DNA from 4 places in the Paenibacillus liaoningensis genome. Region 3 is predicted to be linked to each of the others. Evidence: riboswitches for the same ligand, from Rfam matches in the RefSeq annotation. Region 3 holds a riboswitch; each other region holds the start of a gene.
What was found. A riboswitch is a leader RNA that binds a small molecule or an ion and turns the genes downstream of it on or off. The one in region 3 is predicted to bind cobalamin.
Positions count from the first base shown of each region.

Region 1 (5,487 bases), on a different contig from region 3:
AGGCACGTTGCCAGCAGCATGACCAATGCGCCAGCAGAAGCAAGCTCCAGTGTGGCGGGCAGCCTTTTGAGCAGTTCCCCGGCAACCGGCTCCTTGGACATATAAGATGTCCCCCACTGCCATGTAAATACATCGCCTAGCCAGCCTATATATTGACTCCACAAGGAATCCGTCAGTCCCATTTCCTCCCGGAGCGCGTCAATCGCCTCCTGCGAGGCCGGGATATTATGCGTGGTCAGCAAAATTCTCGCCGGATCGCCTGGAGATACCCGCATTAATATGAAGGTAAGCGTCGCTACGCAAAAAATGACGAGCAGCATTTGCGCGACGCGTTCTAGCCAAAAACGAAGCATACTTAAGTTCACCCTTTACTTAAGGGATATCGACTTCAGCCGTCACATAATAATATTCGATCGGATGCGGTATGAAGCCCGTTACCCCTTTTTTCACGCCAAATACATTGTCAGGATGTACGATAAACGACTGCGGCAAATCAGCATTAATAATATCTTGGGCCTGTATCGCAAGCGCATAACGCGCATCGGTATCCGCCGTATCGTTAAGCTTATCGATTACCGTCTCAAGCGGCTTCGATTCATAATGGCTGACATTCGATTCGCTAGCAGCTTGATAGAAAATGTTCAAGAAATATTGCGGATCGCCCGTCTGCGCCGTCAGCATGCTGTACATCGCAAGGTCCCAATCGGACTTCGCAAGCTCAGCGTCAATATTTTCAACCTTGCGTATTTTCACGGTAATTCCTTCATTAAGCAGTTGATTTTGAATAACCTCTGCCATAACCGACAGCTCTGGGCGGTGCGGGAACGTAAGGAGCGTCGCCTCGAACGGCTTGCCTTCCTTCTCCCACATGCCTTCCGCATTTTTCTGCCAGCCGCCAGCGGTCAGCAATTGCTCCGTCGTTTCCCCTGCTGCTTGCTCCGCCACTTTGCCGAATGGCAAAATTTCCGGGAACGGGCTTTTCGCTTTCGTGCCGTAACCACGCATAACCGATTCAATAATCGCCTCGCGCGGAATCGCTTGATCTACAACCTCGCGGTTCGATTTTTCTTTAAACAAAGCAGAATTCATATTAAATAATACCATATGTGTACGAACCGATGGGGCAGACAGCACTTCCAGCTTGCTGTCCTTCTCTACCAGCTCAATGCTGTCAATCGGAATGTCCGTTGCGACATCTACTTCACCAGCCTGCAGCGCCATCAGACGCGTGTTGCCATCGGTTACAAACTTCATCGTCACTTCTGAAAGCTTTGCGGGTTCCCCCCAATAGCCATCATAACGCTCAACAACAAGCGATACGTCTTTCGTAAATTGCTTGATTTTGAAAGCTCCCGTCATGGCCGGGTAGCTGCCCGCTTCCTTCATGCTGTCAACATCAAGAATAATCGTGCTTGGATCAGCCAAGCTGGAAATGATCGCCGAGTTCGGCTGTGTCGTAATCATTTTCAGCTCGTCAGGCGCAAGCACTTCAATATCTTTAACCAGAAGCAAATCCTTCGCCAAATGGCTGTTCGCAATGGAACGCAGCAGCGATGCTTTTACGCTTTCAGCATCCATTTTTTTGCCGTTGTGGAACGTTACGCCCGTTTCCAGCTTGAACGTCCACGTATTAGCATCCTCCTGCTTCCATTCCTTCGCGAGCCAAGCGGATGGCTGCAGCTGCTCATTCAATTTAATCAGCGTTTCCCCTGCGCCCGAGCGCATAACATCCCAGCTATCGTCGCCATGCGGATCAACGCCTGCAGGGTTCCAAGTGTACGCCATTGTTAGTGTTTTTTTAGCGGCAGCAGCGTTGTTTCCCGAGGCAGCATCCGTGCCCTGCTCTGCGTTTTGGCCAGCATTCGTGCTGCATCCTGCAAGGACCAGCATCAAGCAAACGATCATCATTCCAAGTGACAAGCTAAGTGGCTTCTTCGTGTGGTTCATTTTTCTTTTGTCTCCCCTTCTAGTAAGCGTAAACGGCCGAAAGCCGTCCTGTGGCGGCAAAGCTACCGTTTCGCGTAGAAATATAGAGAAAGGATAGAAAAATCATATCTTTTCTCTATATTTAAAAAAAGCATCCCCGACCCTTAAAAAGCAGTCAGAAATGCTTTTATGTTAAATAACTAAACCTTATCTGCGTCTGCTCGCCATGAAGCAACAAATAATCGTTAGACATTTTGCAATAAATGGGCATAACCAACCACCTCCCTAAGCACCGTAGGTCAAACAGTGATGTTAAAACAGGCAGGTCTCCTGACTTGGGGCCTCCCTCTCTTCCCTTCCCAGCTAGGGTAAGCATCTGCTATTCGTCTTGCGACGAAAAGAAGCTCATCAGCCAGTGGCTTATTTGTGAGGGGAGCGCAGCCTGTGTAAGCTGCTGCCCTTTACAGTGGCGGGTCCGTGTCGGCCTTTAACCGAACTTCCCTTTTAAGCGAACGAAGACGTATAAGTTCCAGCCAACATTTCGCACCTATTTTCATTCAAGTATGAAGTTTTGCAGGCTCATAAGCCCGTCCTGTCCGTAATCCATTCTTAATCATAGGGAGGAAGCGGGAATCTGTCAATGGCTTTAATTCGAAAATGAAAGTGTTTTCAACATAAAACTTTCATATTTTTTCCAGTAATGTTATATTGAAATTACTTCACGCATGATGAGCTTATTTATTAAATTAATCCAATAGATAACCTAATCAAATAGAAAAGGAATGATCACAGTGACGGTGAAAATCCTTCCAGTTGAAGAAAAGCAAATTATTGATTCATATTGGTTTTACAGTGATTTTTATTCTATTATCTCGCGTGTGGACTCGAAAAAATTATGGTTTATGAATAATTATATTAATTTATTCGATATTCCTGATCCAAACCAATTATATACCTTTTTCTTCAACGGTTATTATAGAGATAAAATGGTTGAGTTTTATGACTGCCCTTTTATTGATTTTCAGCGGATAGCGTTAGACAGGCAAAGCTCAACGATTTTAAATAACGAGCTGTTTGATTTTATTAAAGCATCGATTGATGGCGGCTATTATGTAATCGTTATGATCGATCGTTTTCATATTAAAGAGTATGAAATTTCGGCAAAATCCCCACATGAAGTCATGATAAATGGGTATGATGATGCAAATAAAAAGCTGTACTTTTGTGACAATAATGCCAACGGAAAATATTCAACGAATATCACCTGTGATTACGAAGCTTTTCATAGAGCATTTCATATATTAGAAATCGATGCCCATGATTTTAAAGACCATCTTTATTTATTGAAGCCGCTCGAAAATACCGATTATACTTTTTCTCTAACCTATGTGAAAAATACGATGAATGCCTACCTCTTGTCTAAGGCACATACGGATGAACATTATAACCAAGCTTTAGGCACACCCGGGCTAACCTTCGGTATTAATGTTTACGACAAGGCCTCCGAGTATTTAAAATATTTGGCTCAAGAAGAGGTAGTATTTGATATTAGATCGTTCCACCTGCTTTACGACCATAAGAAATGCATGACCATGCGATTAAACTACATGATTAATAACCATCATTTGATTGATGATAATCAAATTTTAAGCAGATGGAAAAATCTGGAGGCTGCTGCGCTGGCTGTAAGAAATTCCATCTTAAAATATTGGCTTACTCGAAGCTCGGATACGTTGTACAAGCAAATGGAGCAGCTGCAAAAATTGAAGGAGACGGAAAAGATTTTGCTGCAGGAGATTGTAGATCAGTTGAAGGATGGTTAGATTTATTAACAAATCAGAGAGCACCTCTTCTCCGTTATGAAGAAAAGGTGCTTTGCTATTAACTTATTAATTTAAAAACTAGCGGCTAATCCAAGGGCTGCTGTTTTGCTTGCTCGTTCTAGAACGAGGGGCAACGGTGCGAATTACCGCTTTTTTATTGGATTTGCGCTGCGCATTGTTTTTGCCGTTTTTCACATTGATTGTCGTTGTTTCTTTTACTTGCTCATCCTCTTCGCGCTTATCCTTGCAGCCGCAATTGCATGGCTTTTGTGACTCAACTCCTGCGGTTTGCATAGGATAATATCCGTAAGGCGGGAACGGAGGAAATGCTGAGACGGGATAGCCGTTGCAGTTGTTGCCGATTGGCGACACCATTCCGCCATAACCGTAGCCTTGTGTGTTTGCTGGCGATACGGCTCCACCATAGCCGTAGCCTTGCGTTTCTGCCGGCGATACCATTCCGCCATAGCCTTGCGTGCTTGCTGGCGATACGGCTCCACCATAGCCGTAGCCTTGTGTTTCTGCCGGCGATACGGCTCCACCATAGCCGTAGCCTTGTGTTTCTGCCGGCGATACGGCTCCACCATAGCCGTAGCCTTGCGTTTCTGCCGGCGATACGGCTCCACCATAGCCGTAGCCTTGTGTTTCTGCCGGCGATACGGCTCCACCATAGCCGTAGCCTTGCGTTTCTGCTGGCGATACCATTCCGCCATAGCCTTGCGTGCTTGCCGGCGATACGGCTCCACCATAGCCGTAGCCTTGCGTTTCTGCTGGCGATACCATTCCGCCATAGCCTTGCGTGCTTGCTGGCGATACGGCTCCACCATAGCCGTAGCCTTGCGTCTCTGCTGGCGATACCATTCCGCCATAGCCGTAGCCTTGCGTCTCTGCCGGCGATACCATTCCGCCATAGCCGTAGCCTTGCGTCTCTGCCGGCGATACCATTCCGCCATAGCCGTAGCCTTGCGTCTCTGCCGGCGATACCATTCCGCCGTAGCCGTAGCCTTGCGTTTCTGCTGGCGATACCATTCCGCCATAGCCGTAGCCACTGCTCATACCGCCTATCGGATACATCCCAGGAGGACACGGATTATAGCCTCCTCCTTGGCTCACAGGGCTGACCATAGTTGGCTGCTGCCAATGACCGTAACCGCCTGTTTGTGCAGGTGATACCGTTGTAGGCATGCTGTAGCCTCCGTATTGCGGCAAAGAAGGAGCCGTTGCAGCGGGCGATACAACTGTTGTCGGGTAAGTCGATGAAGCTTCTACCGCAGGTGTACCGTATTGCATAAACAAGTCAACGCTTTGCTGATGATGGGAATAAACCGGGTACGTCTTTTTCTCCACTGGCTTCTCAATCGGCAGCGGTTTTGGCTGCGGTACAGGTTTTGCCTCCGGTATCGTAGGTGTCACAATAGGAGCAGTTGGTGTCTTCGTTATTGGCGCAGTTGGCGTCTTCGGAATCGGAGCGGTTGGCGTTTTTTCGGTTACTGGCGCAGTTGGCGTTTTGCCAGGAATTTGCCCTGTCGGCTTTTTACCGCCAACCCATTGCTGCACGCCTTGCATAACCGACAGCGGATGAAGAGCATGATGTCCTGTATGACCGCCTGTTCCCGCTGCCGTCGTCCCCATTCCTGCTGCAGTTCCCGTTCCTGTAGACGGTGTAGTCGTCATATGGCCCGCTTTAGGCACATTGACGATTTCGCCCGTCATGAGCACATTGGGATTTTTAAGTTGA
Region 1 covers NZ_JCAALU010000006.1:56,263-61,749, forward strand. The annotation lists gene nikB (nickel ABC transporter permease) at 1-353, opposite strand, end outside; gene AC6B99_RS09830 (ABC transporter substrate-binding protein) at 373-1,947, opposite strand; cobalamin riboswitch at 2,230-2,492, opposite strand; gene AC6B99_RS09835 (hypothetical protein) at 2,718-3,749, shown strand; gene AC6B99_RS09840 (LysM peptidoglycan-binding domain-containing protein) at 3,828-5,487, opposite strand, start outside.
Region 1: linked by a shared signal. The riboswitch ahead of AC6B99_RS09830 (ABC transporter substrate-binding protein) and the one ahead of cobJ (precorrin-3B C(17)-methyltransferase) in region 3 are both predicted to bind cobalamin.

Region 2 (5,487 bases), on a different contig from region 3:
AGCAGGCCAACGAGCATTGTAGCGAGCGTAACAGCGACCGCGAGCAAGATCGACACCCTTCCGCCATACAAAATGCGGCTCAGCACATCCCTTCCCAGCGTGTCCGTTCCTAGCCAATGTGCGGAGGACAACGGCGCAAGCCTTTCCGCCATATTAATCTGATTCGGGTCATAAGGAGCAAGCAGCGGTGCCAGCAAGCTGGCAAGCAGTACGAAGGCAAGCACGCCCGCGGCCACCCCGTAGGACATCTTCATCGCAGCTTCCCTCCCAGCCTGATTTGCGGATGAGCGAGCCCGTAACATAAATCTGTCGCCAAATTAAACAGCACGTAGATGAGACCGGTAAATACGACATAGCCCTGAATGACCGGATAATCTCTGCGAAAAATACCGTCCATCGCAAAGCGCCCGATGCCCGGTACCGCAAATATAACTTCCACGATGACGGAGCCGCCAACAATCGCTCCAAAATAACTGCCGATAACCGTGAGCAACGGAATACAAGCATTGCGCAGCGCATGCCGAAGCACAATAAAGCTCTCACGCAGCCCCTTCGCTCGGGCTGTCAGCATATAATCTTTATTCAGCTCCTCCAGCAGCGCCGCACGCGTCAGCCGCATCAATATGGCGCCTGTACCGGAAGCAAGCACCGCCGCTGGCATAAGCAAATGCTTCCAGGTGCCGTAGCCGCTAGTCGGGAGCAGCTGCAGCTTCTCCGACCATAAGGCAATGAGCATGATCGCCAGCCAAAATCCAGGAATGGAAACCAAAATCAGCGCAAGCGCCCTGCCGATATGATCGAACAGCCGATTGCGCCGGATCGCCATGAGCATGCCGGATGGCACTCCAAGCAGGACGGCGAACAGGACAGCTAGCAAAGATAGGCTTAATGTTGCTGGCAGGCGGCGCAGCAGCTCGCCGCTAACCGATTCCTTCGTCATATAAGACGTGCCAAGATCACCTTGCAGCGCCTTTGATAACCAATGGCCATACTGAATGAGCAGCGGATCATTCAGCCCCATCTCTTCTCTTTTCAAAGCAATTTGCTCTTCGGTCGGCTGGCTGAAGCCGTTCATGCTCAGCAGTTCGACAGCCGGATCACCCGGAGAAGCGACGCTTAAGGCAAAGGCTATAAACGTAATGCCAATCAGAACGGGAACCGCCGCCGCCAACCTCCGAATGAAATAGGCCATCTTATTGCACCCGCTCCAGCTGCGGCAGCGTTGTACCATACACAAGTGCACCGTATCCGGTAATTTCTTTGCTGTACGCAATTAAGCTCGCATCATTAAACAGCGGAATCGTCGGCAATTCCTCGGCTGCAATATCCTGCAGCTCGTTATAAATCGCAGCGCGGTCATCCATATCCAGCGTCGTCTTCACCTGCTTCAACAGCTCATCCACATGGGCATTGCTGTAACCAAGCGTATAACTGATATTGCTTGAGCCTTCGCTCGCCATATAATTGTTCAAAATCGAATAAGGATCGCCATTCGGCAGCCCCTGAATGGCCAGTGCCAGATCGAAGTTTCCTTGTGCCTGTGCTTCCTTGTATGCCGCACCATCCAATATTTGAATCGTCACGTCCAGCTGCAGCTCTTGAAGCACAGCCTGAAGCAGCTCGGCTTGCGCTTTATACGGATAACGATCGAGTCCATAGGTAGGCACAATTAGCGTAACCGCCTGCCTGCTGTCCCCAAGCACCTCATGCGCCAGGGCGATTGCCTTTTCTGAATCATGGACGACAGGAATGTCCTTATAAAACGGCGATGTCGCATTCAAAATGTTCGCCGTAGCGGTCGGATAGCCCAAATACAGCTCCTTCACCAGCTGCTCGCGGTCAATCATCAGGCTCAGCGCCTGACGCATTTTCACATCATTGAATGGCGCTTTGGCACCGTTCGGATGCAGGTAATGGGAAATCGTCGATTTTGCCGTCGATACAGCAAAGCGTTCATCCTTCAGCAGTTCCTCGGCAAGGGCAGGAGGAATAGCGCCCAAATCCATGACGCCCAAAATCTCGCCAGATTTCAAGGCAGCAAGCCTTGTATCAGGGTCCGGTATGACGCGGACGCGGATTTTTTGGGCTTTTGCTTTTTCGCCATAATAACCGTCGTAAGCCTCTAGCAGTGAAAATTGATCCTTCTCATGCTGCAAAAGCTTGAAAGGGCCTGTCCCTTGCGGCAGGCCGTTAAAGTCGCCATCTTCGTCAAAATTATTCGGGCTGTACATCGGGCTTGAGAAGTTGATCATCGAATACAGCAGCGTCGGCTGCGGATTGTCGAAAACAAGCTTAATCGTGCTATCATCAACCTTCACGACTTCCTGAAGGCTTGGGTATGAATTGTTGATGTCGAGCGTATAGAATGGCGAGCTTTTCGGGCTCACTTGCTTGTAACGGGCAAAATTTGCAAGTACCGCGTCCGCGTTGAATGGCGCGCCATCATGGAAGGTGACGCCTTTGCGCAGCATGAAGGTCCATTCCTTGGCATCAGCAGACATTTCCCACGCTTCCGCCAGCTTTGGAGCAGGCTTTCCATCCTCGGAAGCGGAAATCAACGGCTCCCATACATACAGAATGGTGCTCGTGTAATAAGCATCCTGCGGTCCCGGTGCTAAATCCCGCGGCGCAGCCAGCACGATTTCTTCAGAAGCAGCTGCTGTAGAGGCGGACGGAGCAGCAGACTGCTGCGACAGCTCATTATTGCTGCCTGATTCATTGGAACCGTTAGCGCCACTGCACCCCATTAGCGCCAGCAGCAAGCATAGGCTAAATAAAACACCTATTGTTTTTTTGTTTTTTGCCATTTGTGTACGTTTCATCTTCTCTATTTCCTCTCCCTCTAGCAAAATCATCTTCCTGCAAAAATCCGCAAAAAAAGACAGCTCTACCTCCAGTCATAGGAAAGATAGAGCTGCCTGTTATTGTTATTTTCCATCATAGCAAATAAGCATGCGCGCTAACACTTCCCTATCCTCCGTAGGTTACAGCAGTGTTGTCAGAACAGGCAGGTCTCCTGGCTACCGGAAATTGTACTGGAAGCTGCCTTCCCAATCCCGCTAAGCGAGATCAGTGGCCTTGTAGCTTCAGCTAATCCGTAACAGTGGCGGGACCGCGTCGGTTTTGCACCGAACTTCCCTTTTAAGCTCCAGCCGCAGCTGTTGCACCTTATTCCCACAATTTTTCAGTTGTTTGCAAATCTGGTTGATTATATACCAGCCCTTTCATTTAAGCAACCTTTCCACTCCACTTTCCTTTCGTAATTATCTGATATAAAATAAAGCACATAGCATTTCGTAACTGGAGGGAACTACTGATGAAACCACAATTTCAGCCTTTATTTGAACCATTCACTTTCGCGAGCGGCATGTCCGTACATAATCGAATTGTCATGGCGCCCATGACAACCTGCTCGTCCAATCCGGACGGCACCGTGCCTGATGAAGAGCTTGCCTACTACAGCCGCCGCAGTGCTGGGCCCGGCATCGTCGTTACAGCGTGCGTCTACGTGAGCCGCAACGGCAAAGGCTTCCCCGGCGAATTTGGCGCGGATACGGACGCAATGATTCCAAGCCTCAAGCGTCTGGCCGATGCTATTAAAAGCCAAGGTGCGAAAGCGATTTTGCAAATTTTCCATGGCGGAAGATCATGCTTCCCTGGCCTAGTGCCAAATGATGATTTGGTGAGTGCCAGCAGCATTGCCCAGCAGGAGGGCGGAATTGTGCCACGCGAGCTAAACGAGGAGGAAATCAAGTCGATTATCGCCGACTTTGGCGAAGCGACACGCCGCGCGATTGAGGCTGGTTTTGACGGCGTTGAAATTCACGGTGCCAACGGCTACCTGCTGCAGCAATTTTACTCCCCGGCTTCCAATGTGCGTACCGACGACTGGGGCGGCTCTGTTCATAAACGTATGGCGTTCCCGCTCTACGTCGTTGAAGCTGTTAAGAAGGCAGCCGCTATGGCGCCGCAGCCGTTTCTTGTAGGCTATCGCTTCTCGCCGGAGGAGCCGGAAGAAGAAGGATTAACGATGGAGCATTCGTACCATCTGGTTAACGCTCTAATCGAGATGAAACTGGATTATTTGCATGTGTCGCTTCAAGATTTCTGGTCGAAGCCGCGCAGAGGCGAGCAGGATTCGCAAAGCCGCATGGCATGGTTCGTCGAAAAATACAGCGAGCACATTCCGTTCATCGGTGTCGGCAGCATCACAACCGCAGAAGAAGCGCTTGAGGCGAAAAACTCCGGCGTGCCGTTTATCGCCCTTGGCCGCGAGCTCATTATGGACCCGGATTGGACGGAGAAAATCAAGCAAGGCAACGAGCAGGATATTGTGACTACGCTATCCAAGCAAGATCAGGAGCGCCTCGTCATCCCGAATGGCTTATGGGGAGCGATTACGCATGCGCCAGGCTGGTTCCCAATAACGGAATAAGCGCAAAATCCAACCATTCGCTCACAAATAGGCACAAGGTGAAACGGCTGTCGCCGTCCTTCGGCGGCGCGGCACGTTTCAGTCCGAGAAATATAGAGAAGGGATTGCGTTAGGACATCCTTTCCTATATTTCAAGGTGAAACGGCTGTCGCCGTCCTTTGGCGGCGCGGCGCGTTTCAGTCCGAGAAATATAGTGAACGGATCGCGTTACGATACCCGTTCCTATATTTTATAAAATAACAATTTGACATTTCTATAAAAATAGATATACTAAGCCTCATGGATACTTTGTCAATACTTAAAGCTGTGTCTAACGAGAAACGGTACCATATTTTAAAATGGCTGAAAACGCCTGAGGAGCATTTTGGGCCTCAATGCCATCTAACCGATGCGTGTCAGTTTGCTGGAGGCGTATGTGTCGGTTCTTTTGCAGAAAAAACAGGACTTGCGCAATCCGTTATATCCAGCTATTTAGTGAAAATGCATAAAGCAGGCTTACTGGAGTCGAAACGGATCGGGCAGCACACCTATTACAGGCGTAATGAAGCTAACATTCAGTTTTTCAAAGAAATGATTCAGGATGAGCTATAACCTTGCTTACTCCTGCTCATTTCATGCTTTTATATCTATTTTTATAGAATTATAGATTTTTCATTCAATTAGGAGGTATTTTATTCATGAGCTCAATTCAATCGTTGTTCAAGCCTTTCTCAGCAGGTCCACTTACACTGCCTAACCGTATTGTAATGGCACCAATGACCCGCGGTTTTTCTCCAAATGGCGTTCCGGGCGAAGATGTAGTTGCCTACTATAGACGCCGCGCCGAAAACGGCGTTGGCTTAATTGTGACAGAGGGTACGCTGATTAACCATCCGGCTGCCACTGATAATCCAAACATTCCTAACTTTCATGGAGAAGCTGCTTTAAATGGCTGGGCAAAAGTCGTTGAAGCCGTTCACCAAGCTGGCGGCAAAATCGTTCCGCAAATTTGGCATGTTGGCACAACGCGCAAGGTCGGCTCCCATCCGAACCCGGAAGCACTGCCGATTGGT
Region 2 covers NZ_JCAALU010000004.1:371,069-376,555, reverse strand. The annotation lists gene AC6B99_RS07795 (ABC transporter permease) at 1-254, opposite strand, end outside; gene nikB (nickel ABC transporter permease) at 251-1,192, opposite strand; gene AC6B99_RS07785 (ABC transporter substrate-binding protein) at 1,194-2,822, opposite strand; cobalamin riboswitch at 2,990-3,187, opposite strand; gene AC6B99_RS07780 (NADH-dependent flavin oxidoreductase) at 3,317-4,435, shown strand; gene AC6B99_RS07775 (ArsR/SmtB family transcription factor) at 4,715-5,026, shown strand; gene AC6B99_RS07770 (NADH:flavin oxidoreductase) at 5,113-5,487, shown strand, end outside.
Region 2: linked by a shared signal. The riboswitch ahead of AC6B99_RS07785 (ABC transporter substrate-binding protein) and the one ahead of cobJ (precorrin-3B C(17)-methyltransferase) in region 3 are both predicted to bind cobalamin.

Region 3 (5,487 bases):
TTCTGTCCTTGCTGGCGCTGCTTGCCGCCAAATATGGTGCTTACCAGCGCTTTGCTATCCCATTCAGCTTGTCGATTTTCATTATGGGCATTGCGAGCCTGACACTCGTGCCTGCGCTATTGTCGATTATGGGAAGAGCTTCTTTCTTCCCGTTCATTCCTCGCACCGAAGGAATGCAGCAGCAGCGGGCAGAGAAGCGCAGCAAGCCGTTTCGCCCGCGTCGCCAAGGCAGCAAGCTAGGCACAGCAGTAGGAAGCCTAGTCGTGGCGAAGCCTTGGACCGTTGTTATCGCGAGCGTTATTTTTCTCGGTGCGCTGGCTGGTTTTGCTCCACAGGTTAAGTTTACGTATGATTTATTGTCTTCCTTTCCGAAAGCTATGCCGTCGCGTGAAGGTTTTGATACGATTTCAACAGCTTTCACACCAGGCCAATTGGCTCCTATAACCGTGGCGGCTCAAACCGATGGCAAGCCAGTGGAGCTTGTCGCCAGCCTTTCGGATATGGATCTCGTTGATTCCGTATCGGAGCCGGTTCAAAGTGAAGAGGACCCGAATTTGCAGTCCGTTCAGGTTACGCTAAACATTAATCCTTATTCACAGGAGGCCATGGATCTGGTTCCGCTGCTTCGCGGAGCGGCGGAGGAAGCATTGGATAAAGTAGGAGTTTCGGATGCGGAGTCTAAAGTGTGGGTAGGCGGACAGACAGCAACGCAGCATGACTCCCAGCTGTTGACCGATCGGGACAATAAAGTTATTATCCCACTCGTTATTGGGATGATTTTAGTGCTGCTGATTGTCTATTTGCGCTCCATCGTTGCAGCCCTTTATTTAATCGCCACCGTGTTATTGTCATTTGGCTCTGCTTTAGGCCTCGGCTGGATTGTATTGCATTATGGGATGGGGGCAGAAGCGATTCAAGGAGCGATTCCGCTGTACGCCTTCGTGTTCCTCATTGCTCTTGGCGAGGACTATAACATTTTTATGATCTCGAGCATTTGGAAGAAAAAAGCGAAAATGCCGCTCAAGCAAGCCATTCGTGAAGGTGTCGCAGAGACTGGCGGCGTCATTACGTCCGCAGGGTTGATCCTTGCTGCTACGTTCGCAGTGCTAGCGACGCTGCCTATTCAGGTATTGGTGCAGTTCGGCGTAATTACAGCGATTGGTGTGCTGATGGATACGTTCATCGTGAGACCGTTCCTCGTGCCGGCCATTACAACGCTGCTTGGCAATAGAGCCTTCTGGCCGGCTAGGGCAGAGCTAGTGGGAGAAGAACAAAGCAAGTCTGGCAAGCATAGGCAAATCGTTTAAATCGCATTATTATTTGCAGCAGCAAAGCGCCTTTCTGTCTGGTCGGCATGACCAGGAGGGAAAGGCGCTTTTTATTTTGCTGCTAATATATGTACAGGTGTGAAAATTCCATAGGCCAAGCTTCCGTTCTGGGCGCACAGGAATAAAATGAGGGGAAACGAAAAGCGCAAAGGAGGTTCGCCAAAATGAGAAAGAGGTTCCTTCGTCTAATATTTATCGTAGTCCTGTTTATTGGAATAAGCCTCTGGAGTTCCGCATCGCTATCCGTGTCCGCAGCAGATGTCTGTACTCCTGCAAATAATGAGCAGCAGACGAATGCTGCCGCCTCATCGCCAACCGACTCCCCCTGTAATGAACATGCGGGTCATGAGGCTCCAGATCCGGCTGCAACCGCTCCCGGGGATCAGTTGACCGATGAGCAGGCCGGGTGGCTGCTTACAGGTGTCATTGCTTTATTTCTCATTATCGTCGTCATATGGCGCCAGCATGCTTTCAAGTCGAAGCGTTAGCTGCCAAAGGAGTGGCGCAGCTTAATGATAGGGCTGCATCGTTATGCCGCAGACGCGAACAATAGCCAGCGTGCATTTTAGCTATCTGCGGCCTCATGTTTTATTTTTCTATTAAATGATGGACAAGCTTAATGATAAGACGAAATGCAACCGTTTGGACGCATCTGCCGTATAAGTAGTGCTCTGTGTAAGACAGGCGGAAAGGAAGAGATTAAACATGGCCATTCGTTCAGGAAAAAGCATACTTTTAATCATTGGAATGTTATTATTAGGAGGATGCTCGTTATTTGAGGAAGCCAAGCAGACGGTCAATTCCGTATCAAACTCGGCCGAATATGTGACGGGAGCAGCAACGTACATGCAGACGCTGACAAATTTCAGCGAGCAGGCGACGCAGCTTGCGGAGCAAGCCGTAAACGATGCGAGTGCACGCGCTGATTATAAAGAACAGCTGGTAGCTGTGCAGGAGTCCATCAAGCAGTTTGGCGAGCTGCACGCGCCGGATTTTGCCAAGGACGTCCATCAGTCCGTGGTCGATTATAATTTGAAGCTGCAGGAAAGCATTGATGCGGTGCTGAAGCAGATCGAAGACGGCAAAGCATTGATTGACGCAACGGAAATTCCAAATACGATTAACAAAATCAACGAGCTGTTAAATCAAGTGAATCAACTTCAGCAGCTGGTATCGTAACGGTAAAGAGAGGAAGAGTGGAAGATGAAAGTAAATATTTTGCATGCTAGCATGACGAACTCCAAGGAATCCGGTTTCGTAGGCAAGGTTCATTTTGAAGTAGAGGGCCAGACGAACCAATACGAAATTACCCTTCATAGCCGCAAGGCGACAGAGTGGGGCTACGGTTTGTTTTTTCTGAATGAATCGGGCAAGGAAGAAGATCTTTTGGCGGTTGAGGATGAGCTGGAAGAGGACGATGAACTGTTTGATTCCCTCGTGAATGCAGCTTGGGAAACGCTTGAGAAGAAATAAATAGCTCCGGTAAAAAATAGAGCTGGTGTCAGCCTGGACATGCTGTCCGTGCTTGCGCCGGCTCTATTTGCGCCAAGGCTGATGGCATAAACGCACTTGTCGATCATACAATCTAATGTTATCATTAAGATTACAATTTAATAGGAAGGGAATAAGTGTCAGCAGGCGCCAAAGCGCCCAAGTTGACTTAATAGGGAAGTCGGTGAGAGACCGGCGCGGACCCGCCACTGTATGAAGCGTCCTAACGCTTCAAAGCCAGGAGACCTGCTTATTTCAACGACACTGTAAACCTACGTGGATATTAGGAAGGTGTTAGAGATTGGATGGCCCTTCGCTGTCTGCGTTTAACAAGGACATTGGTCTTTTCAAGCATTTCTAACACATATCGTTAGAGGTGCTTTTTTTGTTGGATAGAAATTGTAAATTGCTACATAGAAGGAGTTGGGCATCAATGAGTGAAGCAGGCGTCGGCAAGCTGTTAATTATCGGATTCGGCCCAGGGAGCTTCGAGCATATTACGAAACGCGCCCGTGAAGCGATTCAGGAGAGCGATATTGTCATCGGCTACAACACGTATGTCGACTTGATTCGGGAGCTAATCAGCGATCAGGCGATTGTGCGTACGGGGATGACAGAGGAGGTCAGCCGGGCGCAGGAAGCGGTGCGCCAAGCGGAGAACGGCAAGAAGGTAGCCGTTATATCAAGCGGCGATGCGGGCGTATACGGCATGGCAGGACTCGTGTATGAGGTGCTGATTGAGAAAGGTTGGAAGCGTAATGGCGGGGTAGAGGTTGAAGTGATTCCCGGCATTTCTGCCATTAACTCGACAGCATCCCTGCTTGGCGCGCCGATAATGCATGATGCTTGCACGATCAGCCTGAGCGATCATTTGACGCCTTGGGAGCTGATTGCGCGCAGGGTAGAAGCGGCCGGACAAGCGGATTTCGTCATTGCGCTTTATAACCCGCGCAGCGGCAGAAGAACGCGGCAAATCGTGGAGACTCAGCGGATTTTGCTCAAATACCGCTCGCCAGATACGCCGGTAGGCATTGTGAAAAGCGCGTACCGCGACCGTGAAGACATTGTCGTGACGACGCTTGCCCGTATGCTTGACCATGATATCGGCATGCTGACAACAGTCGTCATCGGCAACTCGACGACCGTCAATTATGACGGGCTAATGATTACGCCGCGCGGCTATCAGCGCAAATATACGCTTGGCGAAGGCGCGCAGCCTTTGAAGCCCCACCAGCGTCTGCAAGAGAAGAATGAGCCGTGGGCGCTTCATACGGCAGGAATGCCTGAGCTTCCAGCGGACGGGGGCTATCGTGCGGATGAATATGACGCGACGGACCAGCTGCTCGAGCGGGAGGAGCCGCAGGCGGTTGCGCCAGATGAACCGAGAAATGATAATGGACAGGGCGGCGGAGTGGCGGTTGCAGTAGCCCCCCCGGTTGCGCCCGTGAAGCCGGCCCCAGCCCCAATAAATACAGCCGTTTCAATGAGGGCAGAGGCTGCCCCGGCACCTGCAGTATCGCCTCTGCATTTGGCGATGGAAGCGGTTCTCCTGAATGATCGCAGCAAGGGGATCGAGCCTAGTGCGGCGTTTGGCGCAGTATCGAGCCCTATGCCTGTGTTTGCGCAGCAATCGGTACTTGAGTTTGCCGTAAGCCCAGGTGTCGCGACAAAAAACTTCACGCCCCAGCAGCTCGTAGCATTGGCGCAGGCTGTTGGCGAGAAGGGTTCGATTGAATATACGCCGCATCATCATTTGCTGGTGCGGATTCCAACATCGGACCCGGACAGTGTGACGGCGAAGCTGCGCGCGGATGGGCTCAGCCTAGCTCCAATCGGTGATGTACTGCAATTGAAGGCTTGCGATTTTTGCAATCTGGAGAAGGCGGAATCGGTGCCTTATGCCGATGAGCTGCAAGACAAGATCGGCGGCATGGCAATGCCGAAGGAGCTGCGTGTCGGGTTCAATGGCTGCGGCATGGCATGTTATGGCGCAGTTAACGAGGATATCGGCATCGTGTATCGCCGTGGCAAATTCGATTTGTTCCTCGGCGGCAAAACCGTCGGCCGCAACGCGCATGCCGCGCAGCCGGTTGCCGAAGGCATTGCCGTCGACGAAATCGTGCCACTGATTGAACGCATTATTGCGCTTTATAAATCGGAAGGCCATCCGAATGAGCGCTTTCATAAATTTTTCAAACGAATGGGTCAAATAGAAGGCTATCGCTATCAGGAGCTGCCTGTTTTTCATATCGAAGACGCATTGTGCGGAGACTAGCGACAGCAAGGGAGATGAAGGAAGATGGATGCGGTTTTGTTTGTAGGGCACGGAAGCCGGGATGAGAGAGGCAATGAAGAGGTACGCGAGTTTGTCGCCTCTGTAGCTTCAACACTGAAAGCAGATTTGGTAGAGCTGTGCTTTCTGGAGTTTGTCACGCCGACGATGAAGCAGGGCTTTGATATTTGCGTATCAAAAGGGGCGACCCGGATCGCCGTCATTCCGATTACGTTATTTTCGGCAGGGCATGCAAAGCTGCATATGCCAGCAGCAATTGATGAGGCAAAGCTGCGTTACCCTGCTGTAAATATTATTTATGGACGGCCAATTGGCGTCCACGATCAGGTGCTGGAAATTTTGACCTCCCGCCTTGGCGAAGCGGTTGCCGCAGAG
Region 3 covers NZ_JCAALU010000008.1:271,665-277,151, forward strand. The annotation lists gene AC6B99_RS14170 (MMPL family transporter) at 1-1,307, shown strand, start outside; gene AC6B99_RS14175 (hypothetical protein) at 1,493-1,816, shown strand; gene AC6B99_RS14180 (DUF6376 family protein) at 2,034-2,507, shown strand; gene AC6B99_RS14185 (hypothetical protein) at 2,532-2,801, shown strand; cobalamin riboswitch at 2,938-3,087, shown strand; gene cobJ (precorrin-3B C(17)-methyltransferase) at 3,253-5,094, shown strand; gene AC6B99_RS14195 (sirohydrochlorin chelatase) at 5,119-5,487, shown strand, end outside.

Region 4 (5,487 bases), on a different contig from region 3:
ACACCGCACCGATGAGAATCGCAAACGTCGTCACCTTAATGCCGCCGCCCGCAGAGCCCGGAGATGCGCCGATGAACATGAGCAAAATAATGAGAAACTGCGTCGCATGGCGCAGAGAAGCAATATCCAGCGTATTTGCGCCGCCCGAGCGCGGCGATATGCTTTGGAACAACGAGCTGTACAGCTTGCCGCTTATGCTAAGCGGCTCTAGTGTTTTGGTATTTGTAAACTCGAAAATAAAAATAACGGCTGCACCTGCGACAAACAAAATGCCTGTCGCATACAGCACAACCTTGGAGTGAAAAGACAGCTTGCGCGTTTTTGTGTAATCCCACATTTCCGCCAGCACGATAAAGCCGATCCCGCCGAGAAAAATGAGAGCAATAACGATCACATTAATAATAGGATCGTTAACATGATTCACAAAGCTGCTGAACGGGCCGTTCAGCGGTCCCATAATATCAAATCCGGCGTTGGTGAACATCGACACGCTATGGAACATGCCGAAATACAGCGCCTTGCCGAAAGGCATTTCCGTTGACCAGCGCAGTGCCAGAACAAGGGCGCCGATTCCTTCGATGGCAAAAGCATAAATGAGCACGCGCCGAATGAAGCGGACGATCCCTTCCAGCGAAGATTGATTCATGGATTCCTGCAGCAGCAGCCGCTCGCGCAGCGATATCCGTTTGCGCAGGGCAAGGGCGAACAGCGTAGACATCGTCATAAAGCCGAGTCCGCCAACCTGCATAAGCACGAGAATGACGAGCTCGCCAAAGGTTGAATAGTGTATGCCGGTATCGACGACGACAAGCCCCGTTACGCAAACAGCGGATGTGGCAGTGAATAATGCGTCAATGAGCGGCGTTGCCTGATGGGTTGACGAAGCCAGAGGCAGAGAAAGCAATAGGGTACCCGCCGCAATAATCGCGAGAAAGCCAAGCGTAAGAATTTGCGGCGGAGTCATTTTTAGAAAAATGGTTCGTAGTTTGAGCACGCAGGTAATCTCCTTTATATGTAACGAAACAATGGTGTAGTTGAAAATTTGAGCTGATGCTGCCGAAGGCAGGCACAGCCGTTTACGCTTGAAATATAAGAATAATAAGTTTGACTCTTATTATAACGCTTATATTTCTACGAGAAACGAGCAGTTGTCGCCAATACCCGACAACGCCGTTTGCTCTTGAAATATAAGATCAATAAGTTTGATTCTTATTGCAACGCTTATATTTCTACGCGAAACGAGCTTGTGCTGCCGAAGGCAGGCACAGCCGTTTACGCTTGCCACCTCATTATCTGGTATAATAGGGCAATATGCAACAGGAGGGCGCTGGGGCCCGCGATTAGGAGGACAACGATGAAATCAAGATATATAGCAGGTATTTCGCTTGCCGTTATGGGGGCAGGCTTTATTACTACGAGATGGTGGCTGCCAGACAACACGTGGACACATCTACTGGAAAGCGGCTTTGAAGCGGGGCTGGTCGGCGGAATTGCCGACTGGTTTGCGGTGACGGCGTTGTTCCGCCATCCGATGGGCATTCCCATTCCGCATACGTCCTTGCTGCTCAAAAACCGGGCGAAAATCGTGAACTCGCTCATCAGCGCTATGGAAAATGAACTGCTGAATAAAGAAAGCATTACCCGCAAGCTGTCTGGCTTTCAACTGTTCGCAGGGGCAGCATCGGCGGCGACTCGGCTGATTGGCAAGCGCAAGTTCAGGCTGGCAGCGGTTGATTTTGCCCAGTCGGCAGTGGAGCGCTTGCCTTTGGAGCGGGTTAGCGGTGTGCTGCATGGATTTTTGGCGGATTATGTGAAAAAGCAGGATTTTACGCCAATCGTGCGCAAGCTGGCGGATCGTTTCGTCCATGAGCGTTGGGATGAACGGGCGCTGGATTACGGCCTGGAGCATGTAGGCCATTGGATTCGCAAGCGTGAAACCGAGGAAATGCTCGGCAAGCTCGCCTTCAAAAAGCTGGAGGAGCTTAAGGTAGGCGGCTTCATGGGGTTTGCACTGCAAGCTTTCGTCGGCTTTATGAACGAGGAGAAGCTCGGCGGTTTGATCCAGAACATGCTGCTCTCTACGATGCAGGAGCTTTCCCATCCTGGAAGCCCGCATCGGCAGAAGCTGCTGCTTGAGGTGAGAGCCCAGGCGGAGAAGCTTGCCGATAACGAAGAGCTGATGCTCAAGCTGAAGCAGCTCATTGAACAGGGGGTGGACAGCGTTGAAACGGAGCGCTTCATCCATTTGCGTCTGGAGGAGCTGAGACAGCTCGTGCTGGACAAGCTGGAGGAGCAGCATCGCAGCGGAGGGCGCGCCATTGTGCAGGGATACCGTTTTGCAACGGATTATTTGAATGGCAAGCAGGAAATGCTCGCCAATTGGGAAGATGGCATTCGCGGCTATCTCGTTCGACTTATTGAAAATAATCACTATCGCATCGGTGCGCTCGTTCGGGATAATCTCGACCGGATGGATGACAAGGCGCTCGTCTCCATGCTGGAGGAAAAGGTCGGCAACGATTTGCAGTGGATTCGTGTCAACGGCGCATTATGCGGTTTTGTCGTAGGCGTTATTTTGTCCTTCTTCTAACAGGAAGGTAGCCATTTACATTTATAGGGGACAGCCTGAATTTTTTGTGATAAGATCAAACTACAAAATGACCAATGAATACAAGGATTTTGAAAAATGATTGACATGGAACGAGGTGCCTTTGCGCACGTCAAAGGGTAACAGGGAATCGGGTGCAAATCCCGAGCGGTCCCGCCACTGTAATCGGGGAGTTTTCCTTCACCAGCAGGAGTCACTTGGCCTAAGCTTTAGGGCAGCCAGGGAAGACGAAGGAAAATAATGATCCGCTAGCCAGGAGACCTACCTCGTTCCAGCACCACAGTGCCTTCGCGGAAAGGATAGGTGTACGAACGAAAGCGATTGCTACCAGTCTGTTTGCTGGCGCAACCGTCTATTTCTGCGTACACATGGCCGTTTTCCCAGCGAAGGGAAAGCGGTCATTTTTTGTTGTCTTTAGGCATGAACACATTGGGGAGGGTATTGAAACGAATGGTCAAGTTAAAAAGAAAGACAGCAGTTAGCACCGCTTTGCTGGTTATTGGCTTCACGCTTTTTTTACTGGTGAATGAGCCGCAATCCGCTTATGCGATGCACATTATGGAAGGGTTTTTGCCTGTGGGGTGGGCGATTTTTTGGTGGGTGGCCTTTATTCCTTTTTTCATCCTGGGTGTACGCGCCATTCGGAAAATTACAAAGGAAGCACCAGAGCTTAAGCTGATGCTGGGCTTGGCGGCAGCTTTCACCTTCGTGCTGTCCGCGCTTAAGATTCCTTCCGTTACAGGCAGCAGCTCGCACCCGACGGGAACGGGGCTTGGAACGGTTATGTTCGGGCCGCTGCCCATGAGCGTATTAGGTTCTATGGTATTGCTGTTTCAAGCGGTGCTGCTTGCACATGGCGGGCTGACGACGCTTGGGGCGAATGCTTTTTCAATGGCGGTTGCAGGTCCCGCTGCTGGCTATGCCGTCTATCGGCTGCTGATGCGTTCAGGCAGCAAGCAAGGCGTGGCGATTTTTTCTGCTGCCGCTGTTGCCGATCTGGCCACTTATATCGTTACTTCGATTCAACTGGCTGTTGCTTTTCCGGCGGTTGAGGGCGGCATTCTCGCATCCTTTATGAAATTTGGCGGTATTTTTGCGATTACCCAGGTTCCGCTTGCTATTAGCGAAGGCTTGCTGACGGTATTGATCTGGAACTGGCTGCAATCTTTTAATACGGACGAGCTGTCTATTTTGAAGCGGAGAATGAAAGGGGATCGCGTGTAATGAGCCGCAGTGCCAAAAATATTTGGATATTAGCCATTGTTGTTTTGCTTGCCGTTGCGCCTTTAATATTCATTAACGCCGAGTTTGGCGGCGCAGATGGCGCGGCGGAGGAAATGATCCAGACGATTGCGCCCCATTATGAGCCTTGGGCGTCTCCGCTGACTGAGGTGCCGGGAGAAACGGAAAGCATGCTGTTCGCGCTGCAAGCTGCGATTGGCGCTGGCGTAATCGGCTATGTGATTGGCCTTTTTAAAGGGAAGTCGGGGAAATCAAAGCAGCAATGATGAAATGGATTGATACGATTTCTTATTCCAATAAGCTGCGGGATTTACCCGCCATTTGGAAATGCGGGCTTGCAGCCCTTCTGCTGCTGCTTGCCTATATCGCTCATCCGCTCGTACAGCTTGTCATTTTCGGATGGCTTGCACTGTGGACGGTCGGCTATGCGAAAGTGCCCGCTAAGCTTTATGCGGCGCTGCTTTTCTCCTCTTGCCTGCTGTTCATTCTCAGCTTGCCCGCGCTGCTCATTGAATTCAGCAATAGCAGCAGCGAAGCGGGAAGCTTGGCGGCAGCGAAAGCAGGCTGGATGCTCGTTTCATGGGAGCCGCTTAGCCTGTATGTGCCAGAGGCATCGTTAGGGCTGGCCGGACATATTTTTACGCGTATTCTTGCTTGCCTGGCATGTATGTTTTTTATCACCTTGACGACCCCCTTCCCGGATCTGCTGCAAGTGCTGAAGCGGTTGAAAATGCCGCAAATTGTACTGGAGCTCATGATTATTATGTATCGCTTCATCTTTCTGCTGCTGGATACGGCGGGGGCTATGCTGGTCGCGCAGCGTGCACGCGGCGGTCAACACGGTTTTAAAGGCAAATTGCAGGGTACGGCGGCGATTGCTGTGCGGCTCTTCGTCAAAACGATGCATCGATACAAGGGGCTCTCGAATGGGCTTATGGCAAGAGGATTTACGAATGAAATCCGTCTTGCGCCTAGTGTAAAGCGGACGGTTCGCCTCCGATATTGGGCGGAAGCGGGGCTCGGCTTAACGATTTTGCTGGCAGCAGAGCTATGGCTTCGGTATGGAGGTGAATAAGCTGGCGGATAACGATCGGGCATCAACCATTATGGAAATGAACCAAGTGAGCTATGCTTATCCCGGAACGGACAAGACCGCTTTAAACGGGCTAGAGCTGCGTATTCCGGCGAACAAGAAGATAGCGCTGTGCGGGCATAATGGCTCGGGCAAGTCGACGCTCTTCTTGCAGCTTATTGGCATTAATCGTCCGCAATCCGGTTTTGTCAGCTGGCGCGGCGAGCCGCTTTCTTACAAGCCCAGAGAGCTTGCCAGCTTGAGACGGCGCGTCGGCCTTGTTTTTCAGGACCCGGAGCATCAGCTCATTTTGAATACCGCTTATGAGGATATTTCCTATGGGCTGCGCAATGCGGGGCTTCAAGAAGTGGAAATTGACAGACGTACGGCGCGCATCGTTCAGCAGCTGAACTTGCAGGAACTGGCGCATAAGCCGCTGCATCATCTCAGCCTTGGGCAAAAGAAGCGAGTCGCTCTTGCCGGCGTACTGGCCCTGGAGCCGGAGTTAGTGCTGCTTGATGAGCCGGCTGCTTATCTCGATCCGATATCGGAGCAGCGGCTGATG
Region 4 covers NZ_JCAALU010000005.1:94,044-99,530, forward strand. The annotation lists gene AC6B99_RS08280 (TrkH family potassium uptake protein) at 1-964, opposite strand, end outside; gene AC6B99_RS08285 (DUF445 domain-containing protein) at 1,355-2,590, shown strand; cobalamin riboswitch at 2,687-2,891, shown strand; gene AC6B99_RS08290 (energy-coupling factor ABC transporter permease) at 3,059-3,832, shown strand; gene AC6B99_RS08295 (energy-coupling factor ABC transporter substrate-binding protein) at 3,832-4,116, shown strand; gene cbiQ (cobalt ECF transporter T component CbiQ) at 4,113-4,925, shown strand; gene AC6B99_RS08305 (energy-coupling factor ABC transporter ATP-binding protein) at 4,912-5,487, shown strand, end outside.
Region 4: linked by a shared signal. The riboswitch ahead of AC6B99_RS08290 (energy-coupling factor ABC transporter permease) and the one ahead of cobJ (precorrin-3B C(17)-methyltransferase) in region 3 are both predicted to bind cobalamin.